Regions from separate parts of the Thauera aminoaromatica genome, predicted to be linked through region 3. Evidence: predicted binding sites of a transcription regulator. Region 3 holds the regulator's gene; each other region holds the start of a gene.
What was found. Region 3 encodes sigma-54, which starts transcription at its own class of promoters, with help from an activator protein. Its sites were predicted from a motif close to TGGCACGCTTNCTGCTNA; they were not measured.
Positions count from the first base shown of each region.

Region 1: a site for sigma-54 is predicted at 4,276-4,293, ahead of flgB (flagellar basal body rod protein FlgB). Genes of this name have one in related genera too.
Region 2: a site for sigma-54 is predicted at 3,952-3,969, ahead of TMZ1T_RS12740 (PEP-CTERM sorting domain-containing protein). Genes of this name have one in related genera too.
Region 4: a site for sigma-54 is predicted at 4,328-4,345, ahead of nirB (nitrite reductase large subunit NirB). Genes of this name have one in related genera too.

Region 1 is NC_011662.2:3,160,593-3,167,876, forward strand. It holds gene flgG (flagellar basal-body rod protein FlgG) at 1-304, opposite strand, end outside; gene flgF (flagellar basal-body rod protein FlgF) at 553-1,293, opposite strand; gene flgE (flagellar hook protein FlgE) at 1,326-2,678, opposite strand; gene TMZ1T_RS13930 (flagellar hook assembly protein FlgD) at 2,694-3,368, opposite strand; gene flgC (flagellar basal body rod protein FlgC) at 3,419-3,823, opposite strand; gene flgB (flagellar basal body rod protein FlgB) at 3,835-4,239, opposite strand; gene flgA (flagellar basal body P-ring formation chaperone FlgA) at 4,436-5,164, shown strand; gene flgM (flagellar biosynthesis anti-sigma factor FlgM) at 5,297-5,596, shown strand; gene TMZ1T_RS13955 (flagella synthesis protein FlgN) at 5,611-6,102, shown strand; gene TMZ1T_RS13960 (DNA topoisomerase IV subunit B) at 6,167-7,284, shown strand, end outside.
Region 2 is NC_011662.2:2,892,777-2,900,060, reverse strand. It holds gene argF (ornithine carbamoyltransferase) at 1-755, shown strand, start outside; gene TMZ1T_RS12765 (argininosuccinate synthase) at 823-2,052, shown strand; gene TMZ1T_RS12760 (DUF2788 domain-containing protein) at 2,074-2,304, shown strand; gene ppnP (pyrimidine/purine nucleoside phosphorylase) at 2,319-2,642, shown strand; gene TMZ1T_RS12750 (YajQ family cyclic di-GMP-binding protein) at 2,658-3,143, shown strand; gene TMZ1T_RS12745 (YjfB family protein) at 3,576-3,773, shown strand; gene TMZ1T_RS12740 (PEP-CTERM sorting domain-containing protein) at 4,027-5,121, shown strand; gene TMZ1T_RS12735 (pilus assembly protein) at 5,194-7,284, opposite strand, start outside.
Region 3 is NC_011662.2:788,302-795,585, forward strand. It holds gene ilvA (threonine ammonia-lyase, biosynthetic) at 1-1,114, opposite strand, end outside; gene hprK (HPr(Ser) kinase/phosphatase) at 1,187-2,134, opposite strand; gene ptsN (PTS IIA-like nitrogen regulatory protein PtsN) at 2,103-2,588, opposite strand; gene hpf (ribosome hibernation-promoting factor, HPF/YfiA family) at 2,725-3,048, opposite strand; gene TMZ1T_RS03445 (RNA polymerase factor sigma-54) at 3,067-4,521, opposite strand; gene lptB (LPS export ABC transporter ATP-binding protein) at 4,544-5,266, opposite strand; gene recX (recombination regulator RecX) at 5,253-5,702, opposite strand; gene recA (recombinase RecA) at 5,719-6,756, opposite strand; gene pncC (nicotinamide-nucleotide amidase) at 6,953-7,284, opposite strand, start outside.
Region 4 is NC_011662.2:1,253,543-1,260,826, reverse strand. It holds gene TMZ1T_RS05585 (multidrug effflux MFS transporter) at 1-1,029, shown strand, start outside; gene nirD (nitrite reductase small subunit NirD) at 1,168-1,479, opposite strand; gene nirB (nitrite reductase large subunit NirB) at 1,677-4,154, opposite strand; gene TMZ1T_RS05565 (nitrate regulatory protein) at 5,006-6,394, opposite strand; gene bluB (5,6-dimethylbenzimidazole synthase) at 6,990-7,284, opposite strand, start outside.

The sequences.
Region 1 (7,284 bases), 2.1 Mb from region 3:
AGCCGTTGCCCTGCACCGCGACGTCGAGCGAGCCACCGGTCTGCTGCAACGTGCCCTGGGTGAAGATGCGCTCGGTCGCCACCGGCTTGACGCCGGTACCGATCTGCAGGCCGCTGGAGATCTGCGTCTGCTGGGTCGACTGTGCGCCAGGCTGGCGGATGGTCTGGTAGAGCAGGTCCTCGAAGATCGCACGCTGACGCTTGAAGCCGTTCGTGGAGACGTTGGCCAGGTTGTTGGAGATCACGTCCAGCGAGGTTTGCTGGGCATCCAGCCCGGTACGGGCGGTCCACAGGGAGCGGATCATGATGGGTTCCTTTGCCTTGCGTTGCCGGGGCGGCAGGATTTGCCGTGCGGGGTTGGAATACCCAGCTGAAATTGCCGCCGTGCTGCCGCTTTTTCGATGGGATCAGTCTAGGCCGGTGCCGTCACCGACCATCCTGCGATAAGCAACGCAAAAACCGTGCTAATCGAAGCGGCCGGGTGCGCAAAAAAGGCCGGGCGCCCCACGCTACCCGGCCCGCGCAGCCCGGCTCGGCGGGGAGCGCGCCTCGATCAGCCCTGGCCGCCGATGACCCGCGCGGCCGAGCGGTCGTTCTGCTCGGCGGTCGACAGCATGCGGGTCTGCATCTCGAACTGACGGGCGAGCGAGATCATCTGCACCATCTGGTCGACCACGTTGACGTTGCTGCCCTCGAGATAGCCCCCGGCGACGCGCACATTGGGATCGACCGGCGCGGGCGCCCCGCCCTGCAGGCGGAAGAGGCCGTCGTCGCCACGCACCAGCTGCGCCTCGGGCGGATTCACCAGCTTGAGCTGCGCGACCACGTTGACCACACCCGGCTGATCGGGCTGCAAGGCCGAGACCGAACCGTCGGCACCGATGGTGATCTCGTTGTCGGGCGGGATCGTGACCGGCCCGCCGTCGCCCAGCACCGGCCTGCCGTCGCGCGTCTGCAGGACGCCGTTGGCGCTCACCGCGAGGCTGCCGTTGCGGGTGTAGGCCTCGCTGCCGTCCGGCATCTGCACCGCCAGCCAGCCTTTGCCGGCGAGCGCGACGTCGAAGGGCCGGCCGGTGAACTGCAGCGGCCCCTCGGTGAAGTCGTTGGCGACGCTGGCGTCGACCGTGAAGGCGCGCGTGCGCAGCGCCTCGGTCTGCACCTCGACCGCGCGCAGCTTGTGCAACTCTGCGCGGAAACCCGTGGCGTCGACGTTGGCGAGGTTGTGCGCGACCGCCGCCTGCTGGTCCATGGTGCCCTTGGCGCCGGTCATCGCGGTGTAGATCAGGCGGTCCATCGCTGGCCTCTCGTGTCAGGCGGGTTTCAGGATCAGCGCAGGTTCACCAGGGTCTGCAGGACCTGGTCCTGCGCCTTGATGGATTGCGCGTTGGCCTGGTAGTTGCGCTGCTGCACGATCATCTGCACCAGCTCGTTGGTGAGCTCCACGTTGGCGTCCTCGATCATGCCCGCCGAGACCACGCCCGCGACCCCTTCGCCGGCCTTGGACGGCGCAGTGAGGCCGGATTCGGTGGTCGCTTCCCAGAAGTTGTTGCCGATCGACAGCAGCGCGTTCGGATTGCGGAAGGTCTGCAGCGCGAGCTGGGCGAGTTCGCGCGTCTCGCCATTGGTGTAGCGACCGGTCACGATGCCGTCCCGTCCCACGCTGACTCCGGCGAGCTCGCCGCCGGTGTAGCCGTCCTGGGTGAGCTCGGTGATCAGGTAGGAGCCACCGATCTGGCGCATGTCGCTGAAATCGACGTGGAAACGGATGCGGTCCGCACCCGGCGTGTAGGAAGCCGGGATCGCCAGCGGATTCGCAGCCGTCGGCCCGACGATGGGCGTGTTCACCGTACCCTTCTCGTTGAAGGTCAGGCTCCAGATCACGCTCGGGTCCTCGATCGAGCCATCGGTCCCGACCCCCAAGGGATAGCCGCCGTCCACGCTGGTGAAGACCTTCCAGGTGTTCTCGTTCGTGTTGACCGGATCGTTCGGGGTCGGGGTCACCTTGGCGAAGTAGTAGGTGAGCTCGTGCGACTTCCCGAGGCTGTCGTACGCCTTGATCGAGGTCGAGAAATTGTAGGTGCGCGCGTCCTGCCAGTTCTCGCCCGCAGGGAGCGGAAACGTGAAGGTCGAGCCGAACAGCTGTGGGTAGCGCTGGGCTGCGCTCAGGTCGTTCGCATCGAGGTTTCCGCCGATCTCCACCCGGCTGGTCGGCATGGGCTGGGAACCGACGATCGGCACCTGGACGTCCTTGAGGCCGCCGATCGGCGTGGGCAGGGCGCCCGGGGTGACCGGACTCTGGAAGCCCTTGAGCCTTTCGCCGGTGGGGGTGCGGATGAAACCCTCCTTGTCGAGCTCGAACTGGCCGTTGCGGGTATACACGTCCGGGCCGTTCTCGCGGCTGACCACGAAGAAGCCGTCGCCGTTGATCGCCAGGTCGAGCGGGTTGTTGGTGGTGGTGAGGTTGCCCTGGGTGAAGGTCTGCCGCACCGCACCGAGCGTGGCGCCCACACCCACCTGCTTGCCCGAGATCGAGCCGGTCAGCGAGGCCGCAAAGACGTCCGAGAAGATCGCGGAGCCGGTCTTGAAGCCGATCGTGTTGGTGTTGGCGACGTTGTTGGAGATGATGTCCAGGGCCTTGGAGGAAACGCTCAGGCCGCTCAAACCTTGCTGGAAAGACATGATCGGGGCTCCGGATCAGAGAATCTGCTTGATGTCGTCGTACTTGAAGATGCCGAGCGAGCCGACCTGGAAGTCGGTACCCGAGGCGCCGCGGATCACGCTGGTGACCGGGCCGAACTCGAGCGTCCGACCCGTGACCTTCTTGCCCTCGGCGAGCGCGCTCAGCTCGACCGTGTAGGCGCCGTCGACGGCACGCGAACCGTCGCTGGCGGTACCGTCCCAGATGAAGTTCTGGCTGCCCGCCTTGACGTCCGCGAGCTCGATCTTCTTGATCTCGAGGCCGGCGGCGTCCTTGATCGACAGCACCACGCTGTCGGCCGCGGCATCGAGCTCGAAACCGCCTACCGCGCCGGCCTCGGTGAGGGTCAGCTTCTTCCCCTCCACCAGCACGCCGCGCCCGACGAGCGCGGCAGCCTGCATCGAGTCGTAGGCGCTCTGGCCATCGACGAAGCTCTGGAACATCTTGTTCAGGCGCTCGATGCCGTCGACCGTGCTCATCTGTGCGAGCTGCGAGGTGACCTCCGCATTCTCCATCGGGTTGAGCGGATCCTGATTCTTCAGCTGGGTGGTGAGCAGGGTGAGGAAGCGCGAGTTCATGTCGCCGGAGGCCGAAGCCTTCGACTCCTCGCGCGTGTTGATCTTGGCGAGCACGCTCGCCGCGATGTCCTGGTTGTTCGTTACGCTGCTCATTCCTCTCTCCTGCTGTCGGCGTTTTCCGCGTCACGGCGCCTGCGGGGTGCTTACTGGCCGATCTGCAATGTACGCTGAAGCAAGGTTCGTGCCGTGCTCATCACCTCGGCGTTGTTCTGGTAGGAACGCGAGGCGGAGATCATGTTCACCATTTCCTCGACCACGTTGACGTTGGGCATCTCGACGTAGCCGTCGGGGTTGGCGGCAGGGTTGTTGGGCTCGAAGACCAGCCGCAGGGGCGCGGCGCTCTCGACCACCTGGGTCACCTGCACGCCGACCGCCGCCGGGCCGGCGACCGGGCGCGCGGCGAACACCACCTGCTTGGCGCGGTAGGGCTGGCCGTCCTCGGAGATGACGCTGTCGGCGTTGGCAAGGTTGGAGGCCGTGGCATTGAGGCGCAGCGACTGCGCATTGAGCGCCGAGCCGGCGATCTGGAAGACGTTCAGCATGCTCATGGCGGCTCTCCTTACTGGCCGGTGATCGCGGTGTTCATCGAGCGCAGCATGCCGTTGATGAAGGTCACGCTGGCCTCGTAGTGCAAGGCGTTCTCGGCGAAGGCGGCGCGCTCGACGTCCATGTTCACCGTGTTGCCGTCCACCGCGGACTGCAGCTCGCTGCGGTAGCCGGTCAGGCTTTCGAGCGCAGGCGCGGGTGCGCTGCCGATGTGGCCCGCCTGCGTTGTCGCCATCTGCACACCCTCCCGCGAGGCATTGAGCGCGCCCTGCAGCGCGGCGCGGAAATCCACGTCGCGCGCCTTGTAGTGCGGCGTGTCGGCGTTGGCGATGTTCGAGGCGATCAGCTGCTGGCGGTGCGCCTGCAGGTTCAGCGCGGTCTGGTGGAACTGGATCTGCCGGTCGAAAAGGGTCTTCATCGCTGTGCTCCCGGGACGGTGCGCCCGGACGTTCCGGACGCAGTTTCCATGCCAGCGATGGTAGGCGCGGGCCGGCAAGACCCTGGCGCCGATAAGGGGGGCAAAGCCCGGCCAATTTCGCCGCCACCCGCCGGCAAGGATTGCCGGCGGACGCTGCCGGTTGCCAGGCCGGCGGGGGTCATGGTGCAATCCCGCCATGACGACTCCCCTCCACCGCAGGCTCGCCGCAGGGCGACTGCGCGGCCCGGCCGCAGCGCTGTGCGCGGCCCTCGTGCTGCTTCCCTCCCCCGCCGCGATCGCCCAGCACGCCGAGGGGGCGGTCGAGGCCCGCGTGCGCCAGTTCCTGCAGCGCCAGGTCGCCGGCCTGCCCGGCGAGGTGTCGATCGAGCTCGCGCCGCTCGATCCCAACAGCCAGTTGCCCGCCTGCGCCGCGCTCGAACCCTTCCTGCCCGCGGGCACGCGCGCGTGGGGACGCTTCAGCGTCGGTGTGCGCTGCGACTCACCGGTGACGTGGACCGCCTACCTGCAGGCGCGCGTCGCCGTGGTCGCCGACTACCTGATCGCCGCCCGCCCGCTGCGCGCCGGCCAGGTGCTCGGCCCCGCCGACCTCGGGCAGCGCAGGGGCGACCTCACCGCGCTCCCCGACAATCTCCTCACCGACCCCACCCAGGCCAGCGGCCACCACACCCGCATCGCGGTCGCCGCCGGCAGCCCCTTGCGCGGCGACATGCTGCGCGTACCCCACGCGGTGCGCCAGGGCCAGACCGTGAGCGTGCTCGGCGTGGGCGCGGGCTTCCGGGTGGCGAGCGAAGGCCGTGCGATGAACAACGCCGCCCCGGGTGAGAAGGTGAGGGTGCGCCTGGCCGACGGCCAGGTCGTCACCGGGACCGCACAGGCGGGCGGCGCAGTGGCGCTGGAGTTCTGAGGCGGCTGCGTGCCGAACGGAGACGGCCGCGAGCGGATGGCCGAGCGTGAAAGATTTCATGCTTTAATCGCTCAAGTTCCACGCCATCGCGCCGAAGAGAACGTCAGAGTCACTCTGTATGGGAACTGCGCCATGAAAATCGAAAGCTCGGGCAAGGCGATTGCCCCCTCCACCGCAGCGGAGGCCCGCCCACGCAGCCCCGCGAGCCCCGGCGCCACGGTCTCCGCCGGCAGCGAAAAGGTCCAGCTCTCCTCGCTGTCGTCCAGCCTCGCCAAGGCCGAGGCGAGCATCGCCCAGACCCCGGTCGTCGACGCGCAGCGCGTCGAGGAGATCAAGCAGGCGATCGCCAACGGCGAATTCAGGATCGACGCCGGACGCATCGCCGACGGGCTGATCGACAGCGTGCGCGAGATGCTCGCAGGCCAGCGCTGAACGCTTCACCGCGCATGAACCGTCCTGCCGTCCCGCCCTCCTCCGCCGACCGCCAGCGCCTCGCGCTGCTGATCGAAGCGGAAGCGATCCAGCTCGGAGAGTTCGTCGAGCTGCTCGCGCGCGAGGAGGCGCTGCTGATCGCCGGGGAGGTCGATGCACTGGTGGTGCTCTGCCAGGACAAGAACGAACGCTACCGCCGCCTGCAACGGCTCTCCGACGACCGCAGCCTGCTGCTCGGCCGCTTCGGCCAGGCGGTCTCCGACACCGTGATCCGCGACTGGCTCGCCGGCTTGCCGCGCGTGCTGGCGCGCTGGGACGAGGTCCTCGGCTTGGCCCGCACGACGCGCGAGCGCAACGCCCTCAACGGCAAGCTCATCACCGAGCGCATGGCGCACAATCAGGCCGCGCTCAGCCTGCTGCTCTCGGCCGCCGACCAGCCGCCGCTCTACGACGCCGAAGGCCATACCCGCGCCATTGGCGGCGGGCGCATGCTCGGCAGCGCCTGAACATACATACAGCCCTTCGCTCTGCTATCCTTGCGCCCTTCGCAAGTTCGAACGGGCAGTCAGCATGGCCGGCACGCAAGGCACTCCAAAGCAGTACGACGAATCCTCCTTCCGCGTCCTGAAAGGGCTCGAGCCGGTGCGCGAACGCCCCGGCATGTACACCCGCACCGACAGCCCGGCGCACATCATCCAGGAGGTGATCGACAACGCCGCCGACGAGGCGCTCGGCGGCTTCGCGAAAAAGATCCACGTCACGCTCCATGTCGACGGCTCGGTCACCGTGGCCGACGATGGCCGCGGCATCCCGGTCGGACTGCACCCCGAGGAAGGCGTCCCGGTGGTGGTGCTGGCCTACACCCGGCTGCACGCCGGCGGCAAGTTCGACAAGCGCGAGGGCAACTCGGCCTATGCCTTCTCGGGCGGCCTGCACGGCGTCGGCGTGTCGGTGACCAACGCGCTGTCGACCCGGATCGAGGTCGAGGTCAGGCGCGAGGGCAAGATCCACCGCATCGACTTCTCCGACGGCGGCGAGACGATCGGCCCGGTGCGCGTCGAGGGCGACTGCGGACGCCAGACCGGCACCCGGGTGCGGGTGTGGCCGGACGGCAAGTACTTCGAATCTCCGCGCGTGCCGATGAACGAGCTCGAGCGCCTGCTGCGCTCGAAAGCGGTGCTGCTGTCGGGGGTCGCGGTGCGGCTCGACATCGAGCAGGCGAACGGCCCGGCGCTGACCAAGACGTGGTCCTACCCCGACGGCCTCGCCGGTTATCTGAAAGAGCTCGCGGGCGATGTCGAGCCGGTGGCGCCGATCTTCACCGCCGAGAAATACGCCGCCAAGGACGATCCGACCTTCGCCGCCGGTGAAGGCGCGGCGTGGGCGCTGGCATGGTTCGAATCCCCGGTGCCGAGCGAGTCCTACGTCAACCTGATCCCGACCGTGAACGGCGGCACCCACGAATCCGGCCTGCGCGCCGGCGTGTTCGAGGCGATGAAGTCCTTCATCGACCACCACACCCTGCTGCCGCGCGGCGTGAAGCTGCAGCAGGAGGACGTGTGCGGGCGCATGAGCTTCGTGCTCTCGGCGCGCCTGCTCGACCCGCAGTTCCAGGGCCAGGTGAAGGAAAAGCTCAACTCGCGCGAGGCGGTCAAGCTCGTCTCCAGCCAGCTGCGCGACCCCTTCGA
Region 2 (7,284 bases), 2.1 Mb from region 3:
CGCGCCTCTCGTTCGAGGCCGGCATGCACCAGCTCGGCGGCTCGGCGATCTACCTCAACACCCGCGACTCGCAGCTCGGCCGCGGCGAGCCGGTGGAGGACGCCGGCCAGGTGATCTCGCGCATGAGCGACCTGGTGATGATCCGTACCTTCGAGCAGGACATCGTCGAGCGCTTCGCCGCCAACTCGCGCGTGCCGATCATCAACGGCCTCACCAACGAGTACCACCCCTGCCAGATCCTCGCCGACATCCTCACCTTCATCGAGCACCGCGGCTCGATCCAGGGCAAGACCGTGGCCTGGATCGGCGACAGCAACAACATGTGCAACACCTGGCTGCAGGCCGCCGAAGTGCTGGACTTCAACGTTCACGTGTCGACCCCGCCGGGCTATGAAGTCGAGCCCGAGCGCGCCGGCCTGTACGGGACGGCCAACTTCGAGCAGTTCGCCGACCCGATGGACGCCTGCCGCGGCGCCGACCTGGTCACCACCGACGTGTGGACCTCGATGGGCTTCGAGGCCGAAAACGAAGAGCGCATGAAGGCCTTCGCCGACTGGTGCGTCGATGCCGAGATGATGTCGGTCGCGCACAAGGAGGCCGTCTTCATGCACTGCCTGCCCGCGCACCGCGGCGAGGAAGTCACCGCCGAAGTCATCGACGGCCCGCAGTCCGTGGTGTGGGACGAGGCCGAGAACCGACTGCATGCGCAGAAGGCGTTGATGGAATACCTGGTCCTCGGCCGCATCGAGAACTGATCCAACGAACAATCACGGCACGCACGGGCGTGCGCGCCGGCAACACAGCAGGAAACAGGAAAACAGCATGAGCGACGTCAACAAAGTAGTGCTCGCCTACTCGGGCGGGCTGGACACTTCGGTCATCCTGAAGTGGCTGCAGGACACCTACCAGTGCGAAGTGGTCACCTTCACCGCCGACCTCGGCCAGGGTGAAGAGCTCGAGCCCGCGCGCGCCAAGGCGCTGCAGTTCGGTATCCAGCCCGAGAACATCTTCATCGACGACCTGCGCGAGGAGTTCGTGCGCGACTTCGTCTTCCCGATGTTCCGCGCCAACACCATCTACGAAGGCGAATACCTGCTCGGCACCTCGATCGCGCGTCCGCTGATCGCCAAGCGCCAGATCGAGATCGCGCGCGCCACCGGCGCCGATGCCGTCTCGCACGGCGCCACCGGCAAGGGCAACGACCAGGTCCGCTTCGAGCTCGGCTACTACGCGCTGATGCCGGGCGTGAAGGTCATCGCGCCGTGGCGCGAGTGGGACCTGCTGTCGCGCGAAAAGCTGCTCGCCTACGCAGAGAAGCACGGCATCCCCATCGAGATGAAGCACAAGCAGGGCGGCTCGCCCTACTCGATGGACGCCAACCTGCTGCACATCTCCTTCGAGGGCCGCCACCTCGAGAACCCCGCCGCCGAGGCCGAGGAGTCGATGTGGCGCTGGACGGTGTCGCCGGAGGCCGCGCCCGACGCCGCCGAGTACATCGACCTCGAGTTCGAACAGGGCGATCTGGTCGCGATCGACGGCAAGCGCATGAAGGCGCACGAGCTGCTCGCCAGGCTCAACGAGCTCGGCGGCAAGCACGGCATCGGCCGCCTCGACCTGGTGGAGAACCGCTACGTCGGCATGAAGAGCCGCGGCTGCTACGAGACCCCGGGGGGCACCATCCTGCTGCGCGCCCACCGCGCCATCGAATCGATCACGCTCGACCGCGAAGTCGCCCACCTCAAGGACGACCTCATGCCGCGCTACGCCAGCATGATCTACAACGGTTACTGGTGGAGCCCCGAGCGCCGCGCCATCCAGGCGCTCATCGACCACACCCAGCAGACCGTCAACGGCTGGGTACGTCTCAAGCTCTACAAGGGCAACGTCATCGTCACCGGTCGCGACTCGAAGACCGACTCGCTGTTCGACCCGACGATCGCCACCTTCGAGGACGACGCCGGCGCCTACAACCAGAAGGACGCGCACGGCTTCATCCGCCTGAACGCGCTGCGCATGCGCATCGCGGCCAACGCCAAGGCCAAGCGCGGCTAAACCCGCAACGGATCCCTTGCGATGGCCAACGACGACTACATCCTCGGACTCAGCTTCGTCGAGTTCGAGGACCTCGCCCTCAAACTCGGCTTGACCGGCCTGATCCTGTTCATGGTCTTCATCATCTGGAACCTGGGCAAGGAATCCAAGGCCGGCCGCTACGGCATGATGTGGCTGTTCCTCGGCCTGGGCGTGGGCTTCGTCGGCTTCATCGCCAAGGGCATCATCCAGAAGCTGCTCGGCATCGAATAAGGAAAACACAAGCGATGGGCATTACCGCCAAGCTCGACGGCGTCGCCGTCACCACCCAGGCCAACGTCTATTTCGACGGCAAGTGCGTCAGCCACAGCGTGCAGTTCGCGGACGGCACGAAGAAATCCGTGGGGGTCATCCTGCCGGCCTCGCTCACCTTCAACACCGGCGCGCCCGAGATCATGGAGGGCGTGGCCGGCTCCTGCCGCGTCCGCCTGAAAGGCCAGGCGGACTGGAAGACCTACGGCGCCGGCGAATCCTTCGACGTGCCGGGCGACTCCAGCTTCGACATCGAGGTGGCGGGCGAGCCCTACCACTACATCTGCCACTTCGGCTGAGCGGGGGAGGGGAGCATGCCGTCTTTCGACATCCTGTCCGAGGTCGACCAGCCCGCGCTGCGCAACGCGGTCGAGCAGGCCAACCGCAAGGTCGACGGCCGTCACGACTTCAAGGGCACGAGCGCCAAGATCGAGCTCGCCGAGAAGCTGCTGACCCTCTACGGCGACAGCGACTTCCAGCTCGAGCAGATCAAGACCATCCTGCTGCCCGAGATGACCAAGAAGAACGTCGACGTCCGATGTCTCGACTACGGCGACGTGCAGAAGATCTCCGGCAACAAGGTCAAGCAGGAGGTCAAGGTGCGGGTCGGCGTGGAGCAGGAACTGGCCAAGAAGATCGTCAAGCTCTTGAAGGACAGCAAGATGAAGGTGCAGGCTGCGATCCAGGGCGACGCGGTGCGCGTCTCCGGCGCCAAGCGCGACGTATTGCAGGAGGCGATCGCGCTGGTCAAGAAGCAGATCACCGATTTTCCGCTGCAGTACGGCAACTTCCGCGACTGAGCGGAACGCCGGGGCAGGAATCCGACGGGCGCCGCGAGGCGCCCGTCGTGCGTTCGGGGGTTGGGTTGTGGGGGAGTCGGGTTGACGGCGACGAGGCGATGTTCCGGGCGGGGAATCGCGACTTGCGTCGCTCCCACGAGAAGCAGCGGGGAATCGCGACTTGCGTCGCTCCCACGAGAAGCAGCGCGATTTCGGACGCGGTTCGGCTGGGGTTCGGCCGTTGTTTCCCGCGCGGGTGGGGCGGTCCTCACGCATGCCGAGCGCGCTGCGTTCGCGTATTTCCGACACCTGCACGCGCTGCAGGAGCGGCGCAAGTCGCGATGCGGGCGGTCCGTCACCCGCTGCCGCCGGTGCGGCTCAAGCTCCTCCGCTCCCTGCCGATATGCTCTTCGACATCACCGCCCTCGCCCCGGCTCGACAGGAGAACAAATCATGGAAGCAACCGCAATCGCCGCGCTGGCCTCGAACAATGCGCTCGCGCAGGTCCAGCAGGAAGCCTCGGTCGAAGTCCTGCGCAAGGCGCTCGACCTCCAGGGCGAGAGCGCGATGCAACTGCTGCAGGCGATTCCCCGGCCCCCCGCTGCGGCGGTCGGCAGCACGGCGGGCGGCATCGTCGACACCTGGGCTTGAGCAGGTCGTCGGGCCCGAACCACGAAAACCACCCATGCGTCTCGCAGCCATTGGCTGGACCCCATTTTGGGGCATCGATGAGGCCTCGATTTCGCTTTGCGTCGGTTTTTTTTACAGTTACCCAGGGTTCGGGGGGGGGTAATAATTTAAGTCACGGATTATTAAGCAAAATTTCTTCTGGCTTGATTTTTGCTGGTAACGCTCGTCGGCAAGCATGTAATACCCGCTTGCTCAAATAGAACGGGAGAACCACATGAATCCTCAACCCCGCCTGATGGCGCTGGTGCTTTCCATGATCGGCATGTCGGCTGTCCAAGCCGCACCGATGATTTCCGTGCGGACGTACGATATCGCTGAGAGAAGTTATGCAGTGACCGACTCGTCCGTGATGGACGGCGCGGTTAGCACGGCAATAACGACCAGCGGCTCGATCGGCCCGAATTCGTTCCAGCAGTTCGATGCATCGACGGGCGTGCTGACCTCGATTACCGCATCGGTCTCCGCTTCGAACTTGCTGCTCTCGCAGCAAGTCACGGGTGGCGCGACGGGGACGAGTGCGGTGCGCGTCAGCTGGACGTCCTTCGGCGAGTCCCTGTTCGATCGCCAGGTCATCGGTTCGGTGAGCACGCCGACGCCGTCGCTGAGCAATTTCGATACTCTTTCTCGAACCATCGCCTCGGGTGATGCGGCCGGAGACGCCTTCGTCGCGAAAGCCGGGCAGCCGCCCGGAAACAGCGCGGCTTCGTACGGGCTTGTTGCCGACCTGAGTTCGACGGCGCCGGGTTCGGCCGACTCTTTGACCTCATCCCTCAGCTCCCGTACGGCCGACGCGGCTGGATCGTTCACCCATAAGCTCGCTTACAGCTACGTTCCTCATGCGATCGCCTCCTTCGAAGGAGACCAGACCACGACGACTTGGCGGCTACCTGTGTCAGGGAACATCGAGGTCGAGCTCGGCGACTTATTTACGCTCGATCTGAACATCTTCAACCTTGGTTTGCTCGGCGGAGCGGGACTGGATCTGGATGGATTCAATCCCAAGAGCGGTTCCGGGCTGTCGATGACGGACCTCGAATTGTTCGAGGGGCTCGCGCAGGGCACAGGCCGGAATGTCAAGGCGAGCTTCAGGGCGGACGAGCTTGGCAGCCACGAGATGATGTTCTCGCTCTTGCTGTCGGATGAGGATGTCGGGTTCGCCTCCAGTCGCGGCAGCTACGAGTTGGAGCTGACGGTGTTTGCCAACGTCGTCGACAACGGAAACGGAAATCCGGTGCCCGAGCCGGGCGTGCTGGCGCTTCTCGGTATCGGTCTCTTCGGGCTGGCCGTGCGCGGGCGTGCCGCGCGATGACTTCTTAGGTGGTTCCCGAAACGAGAAAGGCGCCGTCGGCGCCTTTCTTGTTTCCAGTGATCGTGTCCGGTCTCAGCGATAGTTCAGTTCGCGCCAGGATATCCGGCGAATGTCGCCCCCGGACACCGAAGTCACGATCGGCTCGGCTTCGCTGCTGTCGTCGGTCTTGCGGATCAGGCCGATGACCTGGCCGTTCGGCGTCACGATCAGTACGACGCGGCTCGCCAGACCGGGCCGCAGGCGCTTGCCCACGTAGGGAAGGGCGTTTGTACCGATCGGAGCCATCCCGGTTGCGAGGTCGAACTGGAACAGATAGCTCGTCCCGCCCGGCACGCATGGATCGGACGCGCTCGGGACGTTGGTCGTGAATGCGACCGTGGTGTGGGCGATCGCAGGATCGGTCGTGGCACGTTCGCCGCTGATGTTCAGATCCACCCTCCACCCGCGCTTCGCAGACCAGTTGATGTCCGCTGCATCGGACAGGGTGCGCGTGCCGTCGGTCTCCGCGGCGAGGGTCCGAGGCGTCAGGTCTGCGCGCACGACGGTGCTGCCGCCGCGGTCGATGCGATCTTCGATGACGTAGAACGTCTGGACCTGGGCCGCGTCGGCCGCGGAGACCGTGGTACCGGGGACGTCCTTCTCTCCAAGGTAGCGCCCCGTGCCCACCACGACCAGGTTGCGGAAATCGTTGCCGGCCTTGACGCGGGTGAGTTCGGGCGCCGCGGTGATGGGCTGGACGTTGCCGCTGGCGTCGGTGAGGACCGCAAGTTTGCTTGTCGACCAGGCGTCGGGGTTGGTTGCGCTCAGGTCGAAGCGCCACAGGTTCCCCTTCAGGTCCCCACCGTAGACCCACTGCACGCCATTATTGACGTCGGCGTTGTGCACCCAGGCGCTGAGCTGGCCGAGCCCGCTCGGGTCGCTGGCGCTGCCGACGCCCGTGGAGAGCTTCTTGATGAGCGCACCGGTCTTGGCGTTGAGAACATACAGGTAGCCTCTGCCGTCGCCACTCGAGTTGTTGTAGCCCGAGCTGACGAGCACGACCCACCCCTGGCCCGAGCGCGTCTCGTTACCCCGGTTGTCGGTCGTGACTACCTCGTGCTTGACGATGATCGGCCGCGAGAAGGCGAGGCCGAGATCGGCGTCGCCGCTGAATTCCCACAGCACCTTCGCCGTGAGCGGGCTGGACTCGGTCACTTCGGGGGAGGTGATGTCGAGTGCATAGAAACCCTTGCCGCCACGGCCAAGGCCACCCACCAGCAAGGTGCGCCAGTCGGCGGAGCCCCGCGTTCCCCCGGTGAAGCCGAAATCCACATCGCCCTCCGTGAGATAGCCGTCAACCGTGGCCTCGAACAGTCCGCTGGGCGAGGCCAGTCCGGGCAGCCGCGGAAACACGGCCTTCGGGACGTAGGCCCACTTCTCCACGCCCGTGGAGGCGTCGAATGCATGCATCATGCCGTCGTTGGCGCCGACGTAAAGCATGCGGGTGCGTCCCGTGGTGCTCGAGCGGAAGCTCACGTAGCCGGCGTCGGTATAGGAGCGGTCAGGCTCGCGCACCAGGACCGGTTCGCTGTGGATGATCGGACCGAGGAGCTGCAGCCGGCGACGCAAGCTCGTCGACTCCTGGCTGCGGTCGCCGCGCAGGTAGGCGAGCACCTGTGCGCCATTGCCAGCCCCTGCCGGGGACTGGAGCTGACCGAGGAGCGTGGTGCCGAGGCCGCTGCTGGTGAAGTCCACTCCGCTGCTGCCGTTGAAGGTGGCGATCTGGCGCGAGTCCGGGGTGCGCGCCTCGAGCATCTCGGCGACCCCTTTGGCGCAGGTCCTGCTCGCATCGGTCGGGCAGGGCTTTGTCCAGGCCGGTTGGTTACGGTCGGGCTGCCCGGTTTCCAGGTGCAACTTGTAGGCCTTGATGTCGCCCATCCGCTGCGCAGCCCTGTAGCTGGTCTCGTAGGTGAAATTGTTCGCGATATCGATGTAGGGCTTGGTCACGGCCGCGGCCGCGGCGCCGCTCGGATTGTTGGCGAGCGATTCGAGCACCTTGCTCAGGCGCTGGGCGAAGAGCTCCGGATCGTCGGCGCGGAAGAACTCTCCGCGGCCATTGAGTGCCGCGTGGACGAGGTCGTCGCCCTTTGCCCGGTCGTTGCCGACGGTGGTCGGGTTCAGCCA
Region 3 (7,284 bases):
AGATGTGGGCGCGCTCGGCGTCGGCGTAGCGGTAGTTGAACTCGGTGATGTTGCGGTTGCCGAGCACGCTGATGAACTTGCGGAAGGAGCCCGGCTTCTCGGGGATGGTCACCGCGAGCACGGCCTCGCGCTGCTCGCCGAGCTCGGCGCGCTCGGCGACGAAGCGCAGGCGGTCGAAGTTCATGTTGGCCCCCGAGGCCACCGCCACCAGGCTCTTGTCGCGCAGCTTGTTGCGGCGGGCGTACTCCTTGGCGCCGGCGACGGCGAGCGCGCCGGCGGGCTCGAGGATGGAGCGGGTGTCCTCGAAGACGTCCTTGATCGCGGCGCAGATGGCGTCGTTGTCGACCACGATCATCTCGTCCACATACTGCTGGCACAGGCGGAAGGTCTCGGCACCGACCTCCTTGACGGCGGCGCCGTCGGCGAAGATGCCGACCTGCTCGAGCGCGATGCGCTTGCCCGCGGCGAGCGAGCGCGTCATCGCGTCGGCGTCCACCGCCTCGACGCCGATGATCTTCGTCTCCGGGCGCAGGCGCTTGATGTAGGCCGCCACGCCGGCGATCAGCCCGCCGCCGCCGACACAGCAGAACACCGCGTGGATCGGCTTCGGGTGCGCGCGCAGGATCTCCAGGCCCACCGTGCCCTGGCCTGCGATCACGTCGGGGTCGTCGAAGGGGTGGACGAAGGTGAGTTTCTCGCTCTTCTCGAGCTCGAGCGCGTGCGTGTAGGCGTCGGAATAGGATTCGCCTGCGAGCACGACCTCGCCGCCGCGCGCCTTGACCGCGTCGATCTTGATCTGCGGCGTGGTGCTCGGCATCACGATCACCGCGCGCACGCCCAGCCTGGCCGCCGACAGCGCCACGCCCTGGGCGTGGTTGCCCGCCGAGGCGCAGATCACGCCGCGCTTCAAGGCCTGCGGCGACAGGTTCGCCATCTTGTTGTAGGCGCCGCGGATCTTGAAGCTGAACACCGGCTGCATGTCCTCGCGCTTGAAGTAGATGCGGTTGTGCGTGCGCGCCGACAGGTTGGTGGCGAGGTCGAGCGGTGTCTCGACGGCGACGTCGTACACCTGCGCGTTGAGGATGCGTTCCAGGTAATCGGGAGTGGAGCTCATGGCCGGCCAGTAGGCTGCTGCAAAGCGATCGAGCGTAACAGCCGGCGGCGCCGTGCCGCAAGTGCGGGTGGCTCAGTCGGCGCGGTAGGCCTCTTCGGCGTGCAGCGCGCGCGCCTGGCGGTCGATGAATTCCTGGGTGGAGTCGATGCCGCGCAGCTTGAGGATGGTCGAGCGCACTGCGGCCTCGAGCAGCACCGCGAGGTTGCGTCCCGCGGCCACCGGCAGCACGACGCGGGCGACCTTCACGCCGAGGATGTCCTGCGTCTCCTGCTGCAGCGGCAGCCGGCAGGGGTCGTCGGGACCGGGTTGGCGGCGGTCGAGGTGGCAGATCAGGCGCAGGCGCATCTTCCGCCGGCACGCGGTCTCGCCGAAGATGGTGCGGATGTTGATCAGGCCGAGGCCGCGCACTTCGATGAAATCCTGCAGCATCTCGGGGCAGCGGCCCTCGAGCACCGTGGGCGCGATGCGCGACAGCTCGACCACGTCGTCGGCGACAAGGCCGTGGCCGCGCGAGATCAGCTCGAGGCCGAGCTCGGATTTGCCCGCGCCGGAATCGCCGGTGATCATCACGCCGAGCCCGAGCACGTCCATGAACACGCCGTGCAGCGAGACCTTCTCGGCGAGCTCGCGCGACAGGTAGAGGCGGAGCTGGTCGATCACGCTCGCCGAGGGGTGGCGCGCGGTGAACAGCGCGACGTCGTGCGCCTCGCAGATGCCGTGGAGGATGTTGGGGATCTCGCAGCCGTCGGCGACGATGATCGCGGGGGGGTGCGCCGAGAGGATCTCGTTGAGGTGGTGGGCGACCTTCTCGTTCGCCTGGCGTTGCGCCCACGCGAGCTCTGCGGCGCCGAGCACCTGTAGCCGGGTGGGGTGGATCAGGTTGAGGTGGCCGACGAGGTCGGCCGGCCAGATGCGCTCTTCGGCGACCGACAGACGGGCACCGATCGGTCCGCTGACGTGGACGAGGCTCAGGCTTTCGCGGTGCGCCTCATACAGCCGGGTCAGGCTGGTTTGCCGCATCGGCACCCCAATTCACGAACAGGCGGTGGATCTGTGCGGCATCCGTCGCGCCGTGCAGGGTCTCGCGGAACTCGCGGTCGCTGAACATCTGCGCGAGCTCGGAGAGCAACTGCAGATGGGTTTCGTTGGCCTGTTCGGGCACGAGCAGCACGAACAGCATGTCCACCGGACGGCCGTCGGGAGCATCGAACTGCACCGGGGTGGCCAGGCGCAGAAAAGCGCCGGCGGCGTCCTTGAGCCCCTTGATGCGGCCGTGCGGGATGGCGATGCCCTGACCCAGTCCGGTCGAGCCGAGGCGTTCGCGGGTGAACAGGCTGTCGAACACGGTGCTGCGGGCGATGCCCTGGTTGTTCTCGAACAGCAGGCCGGCCTGTTCAAAGACGCGCTTCTTGCTGCTCGCGTCGAGATCGATCACCACGTTGGAAAGCGGCAGGAGTTGGGATATCAGGCTCATTCGCAGGTGGGCTCGCGCACTCTTCCGTCAGCTGCCGCCAGGGGGGCGGGAATCCGGTCCGGGGCGTGTGCGGCCGCGCTTCGTGAAAACGCGCGCATTATAACCACACCCCGGACGGGGAGCTTCAAGCCGGTCCTCAGGCCTCGGGGACCTGGTGCTTGAGCGACTCGTGGTTATGGTCGGACTGCTTCTGCTTGTACTTCTGAACCTGACGGTCGAGCTTGTCGGTCATCGCGTCGATCGCCGCGTAGAGGTCGGCGTCGTCCGCTTCGACGAAGAGGTCCTTGCCGCGCACGTGCAGCGTCACCTCGGCTTTCTGCTTGAGCTTTTCGACCGACAGGATGACGGTGACGCTGGTGACGTTGTCGAAATGGCGGATGACGCGATCGAGCTTGGAGGTCACGTATTCGCGGATGGCGGGGGTGACTTCGACGTGGCGCCCGGTGATGTTCAGATTCATGGATGACTCCTGTTGTTGTCAGAGGGATTTGCGCAGGCTGACCGGCGGGATGTTGAGGGACTCGCGGTACTTGGCGATCGTGCGCCTCGCCACGACGATTCCCTGTTGGCCGAGAATTTCGGCGATCTTGGCGTCGGACAGCGGCTTCTTGCTGTCCTCCGCGTCCACCAGCTGGCGAATCAGCGCACGAATCGCCGTGGAGGAAGCCGCACCGCCGGTGTCGGTCGCGACATGACTGCCGAAAAAATACTTGAGCTCGAAGACTCCGCGCGGCGTCGCCATGTACTTCTGCGTGGTGACGCGCGAGACGGTGGATTCGTGCAGCTCGAGCTGGTCTGCGATCTCCCTTAGGGTGAGTGGCCGCATCGCCACGTCCCCATGATCGAAGAACTGCCGTTGCTGGTCAACGATGGCCTGGGACACGCGCAGGATGGTGTCGAAGCGCTGCTGGACGTTCTTGATCAGCCAGCGCGCCTCCTGCAGCTGCCCGCCGAGGCCGCCGCCCTGTGCGCGGTTCTGCTGCAACAGGCTCGCGTACAGGCGGTTGATGCGCAGGCGGGGCATCGCTTCCTGGTTCAGGCTCACGGTCCATTGGCCGCGCAGCTTGCGCACGACGACGTCGGGCAGCACGTAGCGCGTCTCGGCGGTGGAGTAGCGCGAGCCGGGGTGGGGGTCGAGGCTGCAGATCAGGGCCTGCGCTTCGCGCAGACCCTCGTCGTCACAGCCGGTGAGCTTGCGGATACGGGCGAAGTTGCGCTCCGCGAGCAGTTCGAGGTGGCTGGTCACGATCTCGAGAGCGAGAGGGCGTATCGGGCACTCGGGCAAGGCCTGGAGCTGCAGGGCCAGACATTCCTGCGGGCTGCGCGCGCCGATCCCGGCCGGCTCGAGGCTCTGCACGTGGCGCAGGGCGATGGCGAGCTCGTCGAGATCGACCTCGGCGTCCTGCGGCAACAGCTCGAGGAGATCTTCCAGCGGCTGGTGCAGGTAGCCGTCGTCGTCGAGTGCCTCGATCAGGAAGCGCACCAGCGCGCGGTCGCGGTCGGACAGGGGCGAGAGGGCGACCTGCTGGTCGAGGTGTTCGCGCAGCGACACGCCGGCGGCCTGGATGTCCTGGTAGTCGCCGTCCTCGTCGTCCTCGCTGCGGCTGGACGCGCCCTGACCCACGTTGGACCAGTCGATGCCCTCGTCCTCGCTGCTGCCTTCGCCGCCCTCGTGCGTGATCGACTCGCCCGCCGGTTCGGCGGCGGGTTCCGGCGCGGCTTCGCGCTCGGGCGCGTTGCCCGGCGGCGGCGCGGGGGCGTAGTCGACGCCGCCGTCGCCATCCTCGCGCTCGAGCATGGGATTCTCGAGCAGCACGCGCTCGATCTCCTGGTTCAGCTCGATCGTAGACAGCTGCAGCAGCTTGATCGACTGCTGCAGCTGGGGCGTCAGCGTGAGGTGCTGGGAGAGCTTGAGCTGGAGGCTGGGTTTCATCGCGGTCGGCAGGAGGGCGGGCTCACAGGCGGAAGTGCTCGCCGAGGTAGACCTGGCGCACGCGCTCGTTCTCGATGATCTCGGTAGGCTCTCCGCTCGCCAGCACGCGACCTTCGCTGATGATGTAGGCGCGGTCGCAGATGCCCAAGGTCTCGCGCACGTTGTGGTCGGTGATCAGCACGCCGATACCGCGCTCCTTGAGGAAGCGGATGATCTTCTGGATGTCGATGACCGCGATCGGATCGACCCCGGCGAAGGGCTCGTCGAGCAGGATCAGGCGCGGGTCGGTGGCGAGCGCGCGGGCGATCTCGCAGCGCCGGCGCTCCCCACCCGAGAGCGAGATCGCGGTGTTGTCGCGCAGGTGATGGATGCCCAGTTCCATCAGCAGTTCCTCGAGCCGCTCCTCGATCTGGCGGCGTTCGAGCCCCTGGAGTTCGAGCACGGCGCGGATATTCTCGGCCACGCTGAGCTTGCGGAACACGCTCATCTCCTGCGGCAGGTAGGACAGGCCCAAACGCGCGCGGGCGTGGATCGGCAGGTGGGTGAGGTCGGTGCCGTCGAGGGCGATCTGGCCGCCGTCGGCGCGCACCAGACCCACAATCATGTAGAAGCAGGTGGTCTTGCCGGCGCCGTTGGGACCGAGCAGGCCGACGACCTCGCCCGAGCCGACCTCGAAGCCGACGTCATGCACCACGGTGCGCGCCTTGTAGCGCTTTTGCAGGCCGGCGACCTTAAGCAGACTCATCGTAGGGCTCTTTCAGCAGCTTGCGGATCAGCTCGGGGGCGAAGCCCCGGGTTTGCAGGAAGCGCGCCTGGCGCGCCCATTCGCGTGCGTCGGCGGGTGGGGTGGCGAAGCGGCCGTGCAGCACCGCGCGCGCCCGCTCGATCTCGGATTCTACGCACTCGTCGGCGAGCGCCTCGTCGATCCGGTCACGGTCGATGCCTCGCCGCACGAGCTCGTTGCGCAATCGTGCGGTGCCGAAGCGCGCCGCCTTGCCGCGCACGAAGGCCTCGGCGTAGCGCTCGTCGGACTGCAGGCCGAGCTCGCGCATGCGCTCGAGCACCGCTTCGATCTCGGCCGGCTCGCCATGGGGTGCGAGCTTGCGCGCAAGTTCGGCGCGCGAGTGGTCGCGCCGGGCGAGATGGCGGAGCGCACGTTCGCGCAGGCTCGGCTCGCCCATGTCGGTGCCGACGGGGTCAGGCCTCGGCCGGCGCCGGGGCGGACGCGGCGGCGGGCGGCAGCTCGGGCAGGCCGACCGCGACCCGCACCTTGTTCTCGATCTCGCGGGCCAGCACCGGGTTGGCGCGCAGGAACTCGCGCGAGTTGTCCTTGCCCTGGCCGATCTTGTCGCCCTTGTAGGCGTACCAGGCGCCCGACTTGTCGACGATCTTGTGCTCGACGCCGAGGTCGATGATCTCGCCTTCGCGCGAGATGCCCTCGCCGTAAAGGATGTCGAAGTGGGCTTCCTTGAACGGTGGCGAGACCTTGTTCTTGACCACCTTGACGCGGGTCTCGGAGCCGACCACCTCGTCACCCTTCTTGATCGTGCCGGTGCGGCGGATGTCCATGCGCACCGAGGCGTAGAACTTGAGCGCGTTGCCGCCGGTGGTGGTCTCCGGGCTGCCGAACATCACGCCGATCTTCATGCGGATCTGGTTGATGAAGATCACCAGGGTATTGGTGCGCTTGATGTTGGCGGTGAGCTTGCGCAGTGCCTGCGACATCAGGCGGGCCTGCAGGCCGGGGAGCTGGTCGCCCATCTCGCCCTCGATCTCGGCCTTGGGGGTGAGCGCGGCGACCGAGTCGATGACCACGATGTCCACGCCGCCCGAGCGCACCAGCATGTCGGCGATCTCGAGCGCCTGTTCGCCGGTGTCGGGCTGCGAGATCAGCAGATCCTCGATGTCGACGCCGAGTTTTTCCGCGTAGCCGACGTCGAGCGCGTGCTCGGCGTCGATGAAGGCCGCGGTGCCGCCGAGCTTCTGCATCTCGGCGATGACCTGCAGGGTGAGCGTGGTCTTGCCGGAGGATTCGGGGCCGTAGATCTCGACCACCCGACCGCGCGGCAGACCGCCGAGCCCGAGCGCGATGTCGAGTCCGAGCGAGCCGGTGGAGACGGTCTGGATGTCGCGCTCGATGCTGCCGTCGCCCATGCGCATGATCGAACCCTTGCCGAACTGCTTTTCGATCTGCGACAGCGCCGCGGAGAGGGCTTTGGCCTTGTTTTCGTCCATGGAAGTGCGTCCTGTTTGATTGCCTGATTATGGCACAAAGATTGCAGACATGCGGGGTGCAGGCCTGATGCCGTAAGTGTAGAGCCTGTATGCAATTACAGCAAACATGTCATGCGGATTTCCGGCGCGGGGCTGCGTCCGGCGAAGTGGCGAGGGTGGCGGTTCGGATTTCCCGGCCCCGTGCGCCCTGCGCCCCTCAGACGCAGCGTTCGAGTACGCCTTGCAGGGCGAGGATCACCGTCTGCCGGCGCACCGCGGCGCGGTCGCCGTCGAGATGGACGGTGACGACCCCGGTGGGGCCGTCGCGCCGTGCCCAAGCGAGGCAGACCGTGCCGACCGGCTTGGCGGGGCTGCCTCCACCCGGTCCCGCGACCCCGGACACGGCCACCGCGAGGTCGGCGCGGCTGCGGTCGAGCGCGCCCGCGGCCATTTCGCTCACGGTGGCTTCGCTGACCGCGCCGTGCGTCTCCAGCGTCGCGGCGCGCACGCCGAGCATGTCAGCCTTGGCGTCGTTCGAGTAGGTCACGA
Region 4 (7,284 bases), 470 kb from region 3:
GGCGCGTCACAGCTGTTCTGGGGCCCGCTGTCCGACCGCATCGGACGCCGCCGGGTACTGCTGATCGGCCTCGCCGGCTACACGCTGGCGGCGGTCGGCAGCGCGCTCGCCGGCTCGATCGAGGTGATGGTGTTCTGGCGGGTGCTGCAGGGCGCGTTCATGGGCGCGGGCACGGTATGCGCGCGCGCGATCGTGCGTGATCTGTATGCGCCGCAGGAAGGGGCGCGCGCGATGAGCAAGGGCTTGTCGGGCCTGGGCGTGGCCGCCTGCCTGAGCCCGCCGCTCGGCGGCGTGCTGGCCGAATGGTTCGGCTGGCGCGCCACGCTGGCGGCGCTGACGGTGATGGGCGCGGCGACCCTGTTCGTGGTCGCCCGCCACTTCCAGGAGACCCTGCACGAACGCCACCCCGAGGCGCTGCAGCCCGCTGTCCTGCTGCGCACCGCGCGCGGCATCGTCGGCAACCGCAGCTTCTGGACCTACGCCTCGCTGTGCACCGCGTCCTTCGGCGGGCTGTTCTGCATCCTGTCGGCGTCGTCCTTCGTCTTCATCAACCTGCTCGGCACCTCGCCGAGCTTCTACGGCGTGCTGCTGCTCCTGCTGTCGGCCTTCTACATCGGCGGCACCATGCTGTGCCGGCGCATGATCCAGCGCTTCGGCGTGCAGCGCAGCGTGATGATCGGCGGGGCCCTGTCGCTGAGCGGCGGCGGCCTGATGCTGGCCTTCGCGCTCTCCGGGGTGAGCACGGTGTGGACCATCATGGTGCCGGCCTTCATCTTCATGCTCGGCCACGGGGTGCACCAGCCCTGCGGCCAGAGCGGCGCGATCGCCCCTTTCCCGAAGGCGGCCGGCGCCGCGTCGGCGATCACCGGCTTCCTGATGATGGTGGTGGCCTTCGGCGCCGCGTACTGGGTGGGCGCCAACACGGACGGCAGCGCCCTGCCGATGATCGTCGGCGTGGCCTTCTGCAGCGCCGCCGTCGCGTTCATCGCCTGGGTGCCGGTGCAGCGCGTAAGGCTGGGGGCCGTGTAGGGGCGACGCGGCCGGTCGCCCCTGCGGGAGCGGCGGGCGGAGGATCGATGCGGGGGTGGGGGCGACCCAGCCTCGCCCCTCCGGGAGCGGCGGGGCCGACGATCGATGCGGAGTGGAGATCACCCGCTGGGTCGCCCCTTAGGTCGCCAGCCACACCTCGCCGCCCTCCACCTTCACCGCGAAGCTCGCGCACGCCCCCACGTCCGGCGCCACCGCCTGGCCGTCCTGCAGGTTGAAGTTCCAGCCGTGCAGCGGACAGGTCACCTTGCGGCCGTGCACGATGCCTTGCGAGAGCGGGCCACCCTTGTGCGGGCATTGGTCGTGCAGCGCGAAGACCTCGTCGTCGGCGTTGCGGAAGACGGCGATGTCGTCCGCGCCGGGGCGCCGCACGACGCGGGAGCCGAGGCGGGGGATGTCGTCGAGCAGGCAGATGCGTTTCCAGTCGGTCATGGTGGGTTCCTTCTTCGGAAGCTTGGTTCGGTTGTTATTTGTAGGAGCGACGCCAGTCGCGATGCCGGTGCCCGGAATCCGCGCCGCGCTCGGTCGGGGGGGGGGGGATCGCGACTTGCGTCGCTCCTACGGGACGTCATCGAGGCGCCGTGGTTTTCGTAGGAGCGACGCGAGTCGCGATTCCGGCGCCCGGAAACTCAGGCCTCGACCTTGATCGGGATGAACTGCTTCACCGTCTCCTCCTCGCGGCTGGTCTGCCACGGATCGCGCGCGTCCTTGAGCGCGTCGAGCAGGCGCGCGTGCAGGCGGCGGCGGTTCTCGCCGTCCTCGACCACCTTGGCCTTCACGTAGTCGAGGCCGACGCGGTCGAGCCAATGCACCGTGCGCTCGAGGTACCAGCCCTCCTCGCGGTAGAGCTGCAGGAAGGCGCCGGCATACTCCATGACCTCCTCGTCGCCGCCCACCTTGCACAGATACTGCGCGACCTCGGTCTTGATGCCGCCGTTGCCGCCCACATACAGCTCGTAGCCGGAATCGACGCCGATCACGCCGACGTCCTTGATCCCCGCCTCGGCGCAGTTGCGCGGGCAGCCCGACACCGCAAGCTTCACCTTGTGCGGCGCGTACATGTCGAACAGCATCTTCTCGAGCTTGACCCCCATGTCCATCGCCAGCTGGGTGCCGAAGCGGCAGTGCTCGGCGCCGACGCAGGTCTTCACGGTGCGGATCGACTTGCCATAGGCGTGGCCCGACACCATGCCGGCCGCGTTGAGGTCGGCCCAGATCTTCGGCAGATCCTCCTTCTTCACCCCGAGCAGGTCGATGCGCTGGCCGCCGGTGACCTTGACCGTGGGCACCTGGTATTTCTCCGCGGCATCCGCAATGGCGCGCAGCTCGGCAGGCGTGGTCAGCCCGCCCCACATCCGCGGCACCACCGAATAGGTGCCGTCCTTCTGGATGTTGGCGTGGGCACGCTCGTTGATGAAGCGCGACTGCGGATCGTCCTTGGCCTCGTGCGGCCACGACGAGATCAGGTAGTAGTTGACCGCCGGCCGGCACTTGTCGCAGCCGTTGGGCGTCCTCCAGTTCAGCGTGTCGAACACCGCCTCCTTGCTCGTCAGGTGGTGCTTGAAGATCGCCTCGCGCACCACCTTGTGCGAATGCTCGGTACACGCGCACACCGGCTTGTCGTTGGCGCTCACCGCCTGGTAGGCGCCGCCGACGGTGGAAGCGAGGATCTGCTCGACCAGGCCGGTGCAGGAGCCGCAGGAGGACGCCGCCTTGGTGTGCTTCTTGACCTCGTCGAGGGTGAACAGGCCCTTCTCCTTGATCGCCTTGACGATGGTGCCCTTGCACACGCCGTTGCAGCCGCACACCTCGGCCGTGTCGGGCATGCTGGCGGCGCGGTTCTCGCCCTTGTGGCCGGCGTCGCCCAGCTTGTTCTGGCCGAACATCAGGTGGTCGCGGATCTCGGCGACGCTCTGGCGATCCTTCATGAGCTGGAAGTACCACGAGCCGTCGGCGGTGTCGCCGTACAGCACCGAGCCCACGATGCGGTCGTCCTTGAGCACGACGCGCTTGTACACCCCGCCCTGGCGGTCGTGCAGCACGATGTCCTCGGTGCCCGGGCCGCCGCTGAAGTCGCCCGCCGAGAACACGTCGATGCCGGTCACCTTGAGCTTGGTCGAGGTGACCGAGCCCTCGTAGCGGCCGATGCCGAAGTTGGCGAGGTGGTTGGCGCACACCTTGCCCTGCTCGAACAGCGGCGCCACCAGGCCGTAGGCGATGCCGCGGTGCGCCACGCACTCGCCCACCGCGTAGATGCGCGGATCGGTGACGGTCTGCAGCGTGTCGGAGACGTGGATGCCGCGCACCCGGCCGCTGCCGCAGTACAGGCCGGCGGATTCGGCGAGTTCGTAGTTCGGCCGGATGCCGGCGGCGACCACGACGAGGTCGGCGGGGATCTCCATGCCGTCCTTGAAGCGCACCGCGCCCAAGCGCCCGTTCATGCCGCCCTGCGCGTTGCGCGCCGGCAGCAGCGCCTCGGTCTGGCGCGCGAGCAGGAACTTCATGCCCTTGGCCTCGAGCGAGGCCTGCAGCATGTCGGCGGCCGCGCGGTCGAGCTGGCGTTCCATGATCCACTCGCCGAGGTGCACCACGGTCACGTCCATGCCGCGCAGCATCAGCCCGTTGGCCGCCTCCAGGCCGAGCAGGCCGGCGCCGATCACCACCGCGTGGCGGTACTTGCCGGCGGCCTCGATCATCGCCTCGGTGTCGGCGATGTCGCGGTAGCCGAGCACGCCCGGCAGGTCGTTGCCGGGGATGGGCGGGATGAAGGGCGTCGAGCCGGTGGCCAGCAGCAGGCGGTCGTAGTCGGCCTCGGTGCCGTCGCCGGCGAGCACCTTGCGGCGCACGCGGTCGATCTTCACCACCTTGCGGCCGGCGTGCAGCGTGATGCCGTTGTCGCCGTACCAGTCGAGATCGTTGAGCATGATCTCGGGCAGCGTCATCTCGCCCGCCAGCACCGGCGAGAGCAGGATGCGGTTGTAGTTGCCGTGCGGCTCGGCGCCGAACACGGTGATGTCGTAGAGGTCGGGCGCGAGCTTCAGCAGCTCCTCGATCGTGCGCACGCCCGCCATACCGTTGCCGACCAGCACGAGTTTCATCTTCTTCATGGGGTTTCTCCGCAACAAGGCCGATTGGGTCGGAATGAAAACGGCGCCCATCCCGCTCGATCCCCAGCAGGGGGCGAGTGGAATGGACGCCGTTGTCCACCAGACCGTAAAACGCTGCGGCAGCACTCGCTGCCGCTCACCCGACCGCCGTTGGCCAGGGGCTCGAGGGAGAATAAGCATCAAACATGCCAGCGCCTGGGAGCGATCGATCCGACCAAAGCGCCGCCCAACCCCCACCGCCCGCACTGCTGCGGTGCAGCACCCACACCCACATGCACAGCCCTGGTGCGAAGCACACCGCACCGGAATCCCCAACCCGCAGCGTCCGGGGTCGCATCGAATCGCACCTCCCGAACCTCGTCACGCTCGGGCTGGCATGTAGGAGCGACGCAAGTCGCGATCCCCCCAAAACCCGCAGGAGCGACGCCAGTCGCGATCACGGCGCCCGGAATCCGCACCACCCGACCCTGCCGCCGCCATCGCGACTCGCGTCGCTCCCACAGAAACCCGCAACGCTCCCGGCCTTGACGCACGAGCGGCGCCAGTCGCGATCCCCCCAAAACCCGCAGCGCCCGGGGTGGGACGTAGGAGCGACGCCAGTCGCGATAACGGCGCCCGGAATCCGCGCCACCCAGCCTGGCCGCCGCCATCGCGACTTGCGTCGCTCCCACAGGAACCCGCAACGCTCCCGGCCTTGACGCACGAGCGGCGCCAGTCGCGATCCCCCCAAAACCCGCAGCGCCCGGGGTGGGACGTAGGAGCGACGCCAGTCGCGATCACGGCGCCCGGAATCCGCGCCACCCCAAGCCCGGCCACCGCCATCGCGACTTGCGTCGCTCCCACAGTCGCGATCACCCGGCCGATGCAACGCCGGGCAGGAAGGCCTCCAGTTCCAGCACGGCGCGCGCGACGTCGGGGAGGCGGCGGCCCTGGTTCATCGCGGTCTGGCGAATCAGGCGGTAGGCGGCATCCTCGCTCAGGCCCTGATGGCGCATCAGCACGGCCTTGGCGCGATCGATCAGCTTGCGCTCGTCGAGGCTGGCGCGCACCGCGGCGAGCTCCTCGCCCATCGCCTGCAGGCGGCACGACTGGGCGTGGAGCACATCGACGAGCGAGCGCGTGAGGCGCGGGCCGAAGGGATCCGCCGCCAACTCGAGGCGCCCGGGCGCCGCCGCCGGACGCTCCGCGCCGGGGGCGATCGCCGTCTGCCCCGTCCCAGGCTCGTCCCCCTCGCCAGGCACTCCGGCCAGCTCGTCCGCCCCGCCGGCGAGAAACACCGGGGCGGCGTCCGCCCCCCCTGCCAGCGCGCACATCAGCACCTCGGGATCGTCGGGATCGCGCTGCAGCGCGGCGATCCGCGCCGCGCAAGCCGCACGCAATCCCCCGGCAAGCAGGTCCTCGATCACGCGCAGGTGGTCGAGCCGGGCCGAACAGCATGCGAACCAGGGCTCCGCGAGCGCCGACGGCAGCGCCCCGCCCTTCCCGGCGGCGAGCAACTTGCGGCGCAGGCGTTCGAGTTCGGCGAGCGGCATCGCCTGGCACGCCGCATCCCAGGCGCTGCGCACCTCGGGCGGGCAGAAGGCCGCGAAGCGCGCGAAGCACGCCTCCTGCGTCTCGATCAGATGCAGCAGGTCGGGCTCGGCGGGATGACGCGCGTTGGCCGCAGCGTTCGCCCTCCCAGCGGCGAAGGCGGCCGCACCGGCCGCACGCTCCTGGCCGGCGAACTCCTTGCCCTGCATCAGGTTGAACAGCGCCACCAGCAGGCGCGAGATGGCTGGATCGGTCGCGATGTCGGCCGCCTCGAAGACCAGCGCCAGCAGCGCGGCGATCGCCTGCGTGAATCGCTGCGTGGCCTCGTGCGGCGTGCAGCGGCCGGCGGCGATCGTCGCGCGCAGCGCGGGCAGCCCGTCGAGGGCGTGCAGCGCGAGCGCGATCCGGGTGAGCAGGCGGGAGCCGCCCGTCGGCGCCGCGCCGCCCCTCGCGTCGAGGACGTCGGCCTGCTCCAGCCAGGTCCGCAGCGCGGCATCGGCCTCGATGCTGGCCGCCACGCACGCCGCGCGATCGCCATCGAAGTGCCTGCCACCCGCGGCGAGGTGAAGATTCGAGCACCCGCGCTCGGCCTGCAGGCGATGCACCAGCTCGCTCACCGCCCGCACCAGCTCGCAGCTGCGCGCCAGTTGCTCGAGCTCGCGCAGCTCACAACGGCGCGCAGCGACCAAAAAGGCGAGGATCGATTCCATGCAGGGCTCCGGCAAGAAGAGGGTCTGCGACCGGCGGCCGCACATCCCCCCAAGCAAGACCCGTGCAAGCCCGACGCCTGGGCTCTGCCGTAGGAGCGACGCAAGTCGCGATCACGGCCCTGCCGCCCGCCGCCCGCTGCCGCACGCGGAATCGTGCGATCGCGACTTGCGTCGCTCCCACCAAAACCAGCGCGCCCTTCCAGCGCCGACGCCTGGCGCTGCTGTAGGAGCGACGCAAGTCGCGATCACGGCCCCGCCGCCCCCGCCACCCGCTGTCGCAGGCGGAATCGTGCGATCGCGACTTGCGTCGCTCCCACCAGAACCACCGCTCCCTTCCAGCGCCACCGCCTGGCGCTGCTGTAGGAGCGACGCAAGTCGCGATCACGGCCCTGCCGCCCCCGCCGCCCGCTGCCGCAGGCGGAATCGTGCGATCGCGACTCGCGTCGCTCCCACCAGAACCAGCGCTCCCTTCCAGCGCCGCCGCCTGGCGCTGCCGTAGGAGCGACGCAAGTCGCGATCACGGCCCTGCCGCCCCCGCCGCCCGCTGCCGCACGCGGAATCGTGCGATCGTGACTCGCGTCGCGCCCGCAAGGGGCTACGCGGCGCTTCGAGGGCTCGGGCGGAGCTGGCCGATGGCCTCGATCAAGCCCTCGCCCACCCCATCGGGCCCGCGCTGCCAGCCGTCGAAATGCAGCAGCTCGGGCAACGGGACGCGCTTCAACCAGCCTGCGGCCTCGAGCTCCGGCTGCGCGTGGAAGTCGCGCACATAGCCGACGCACAGATAGGCGATCGGCACGATCTCGCGCGGGATGCCGAGCGCCTCGCGCAGCGCCTGCTGGTGCAGGATGCTCACCCAGCCCACGCCCAGGTTCTCGGCGCGCGCCGCCAGC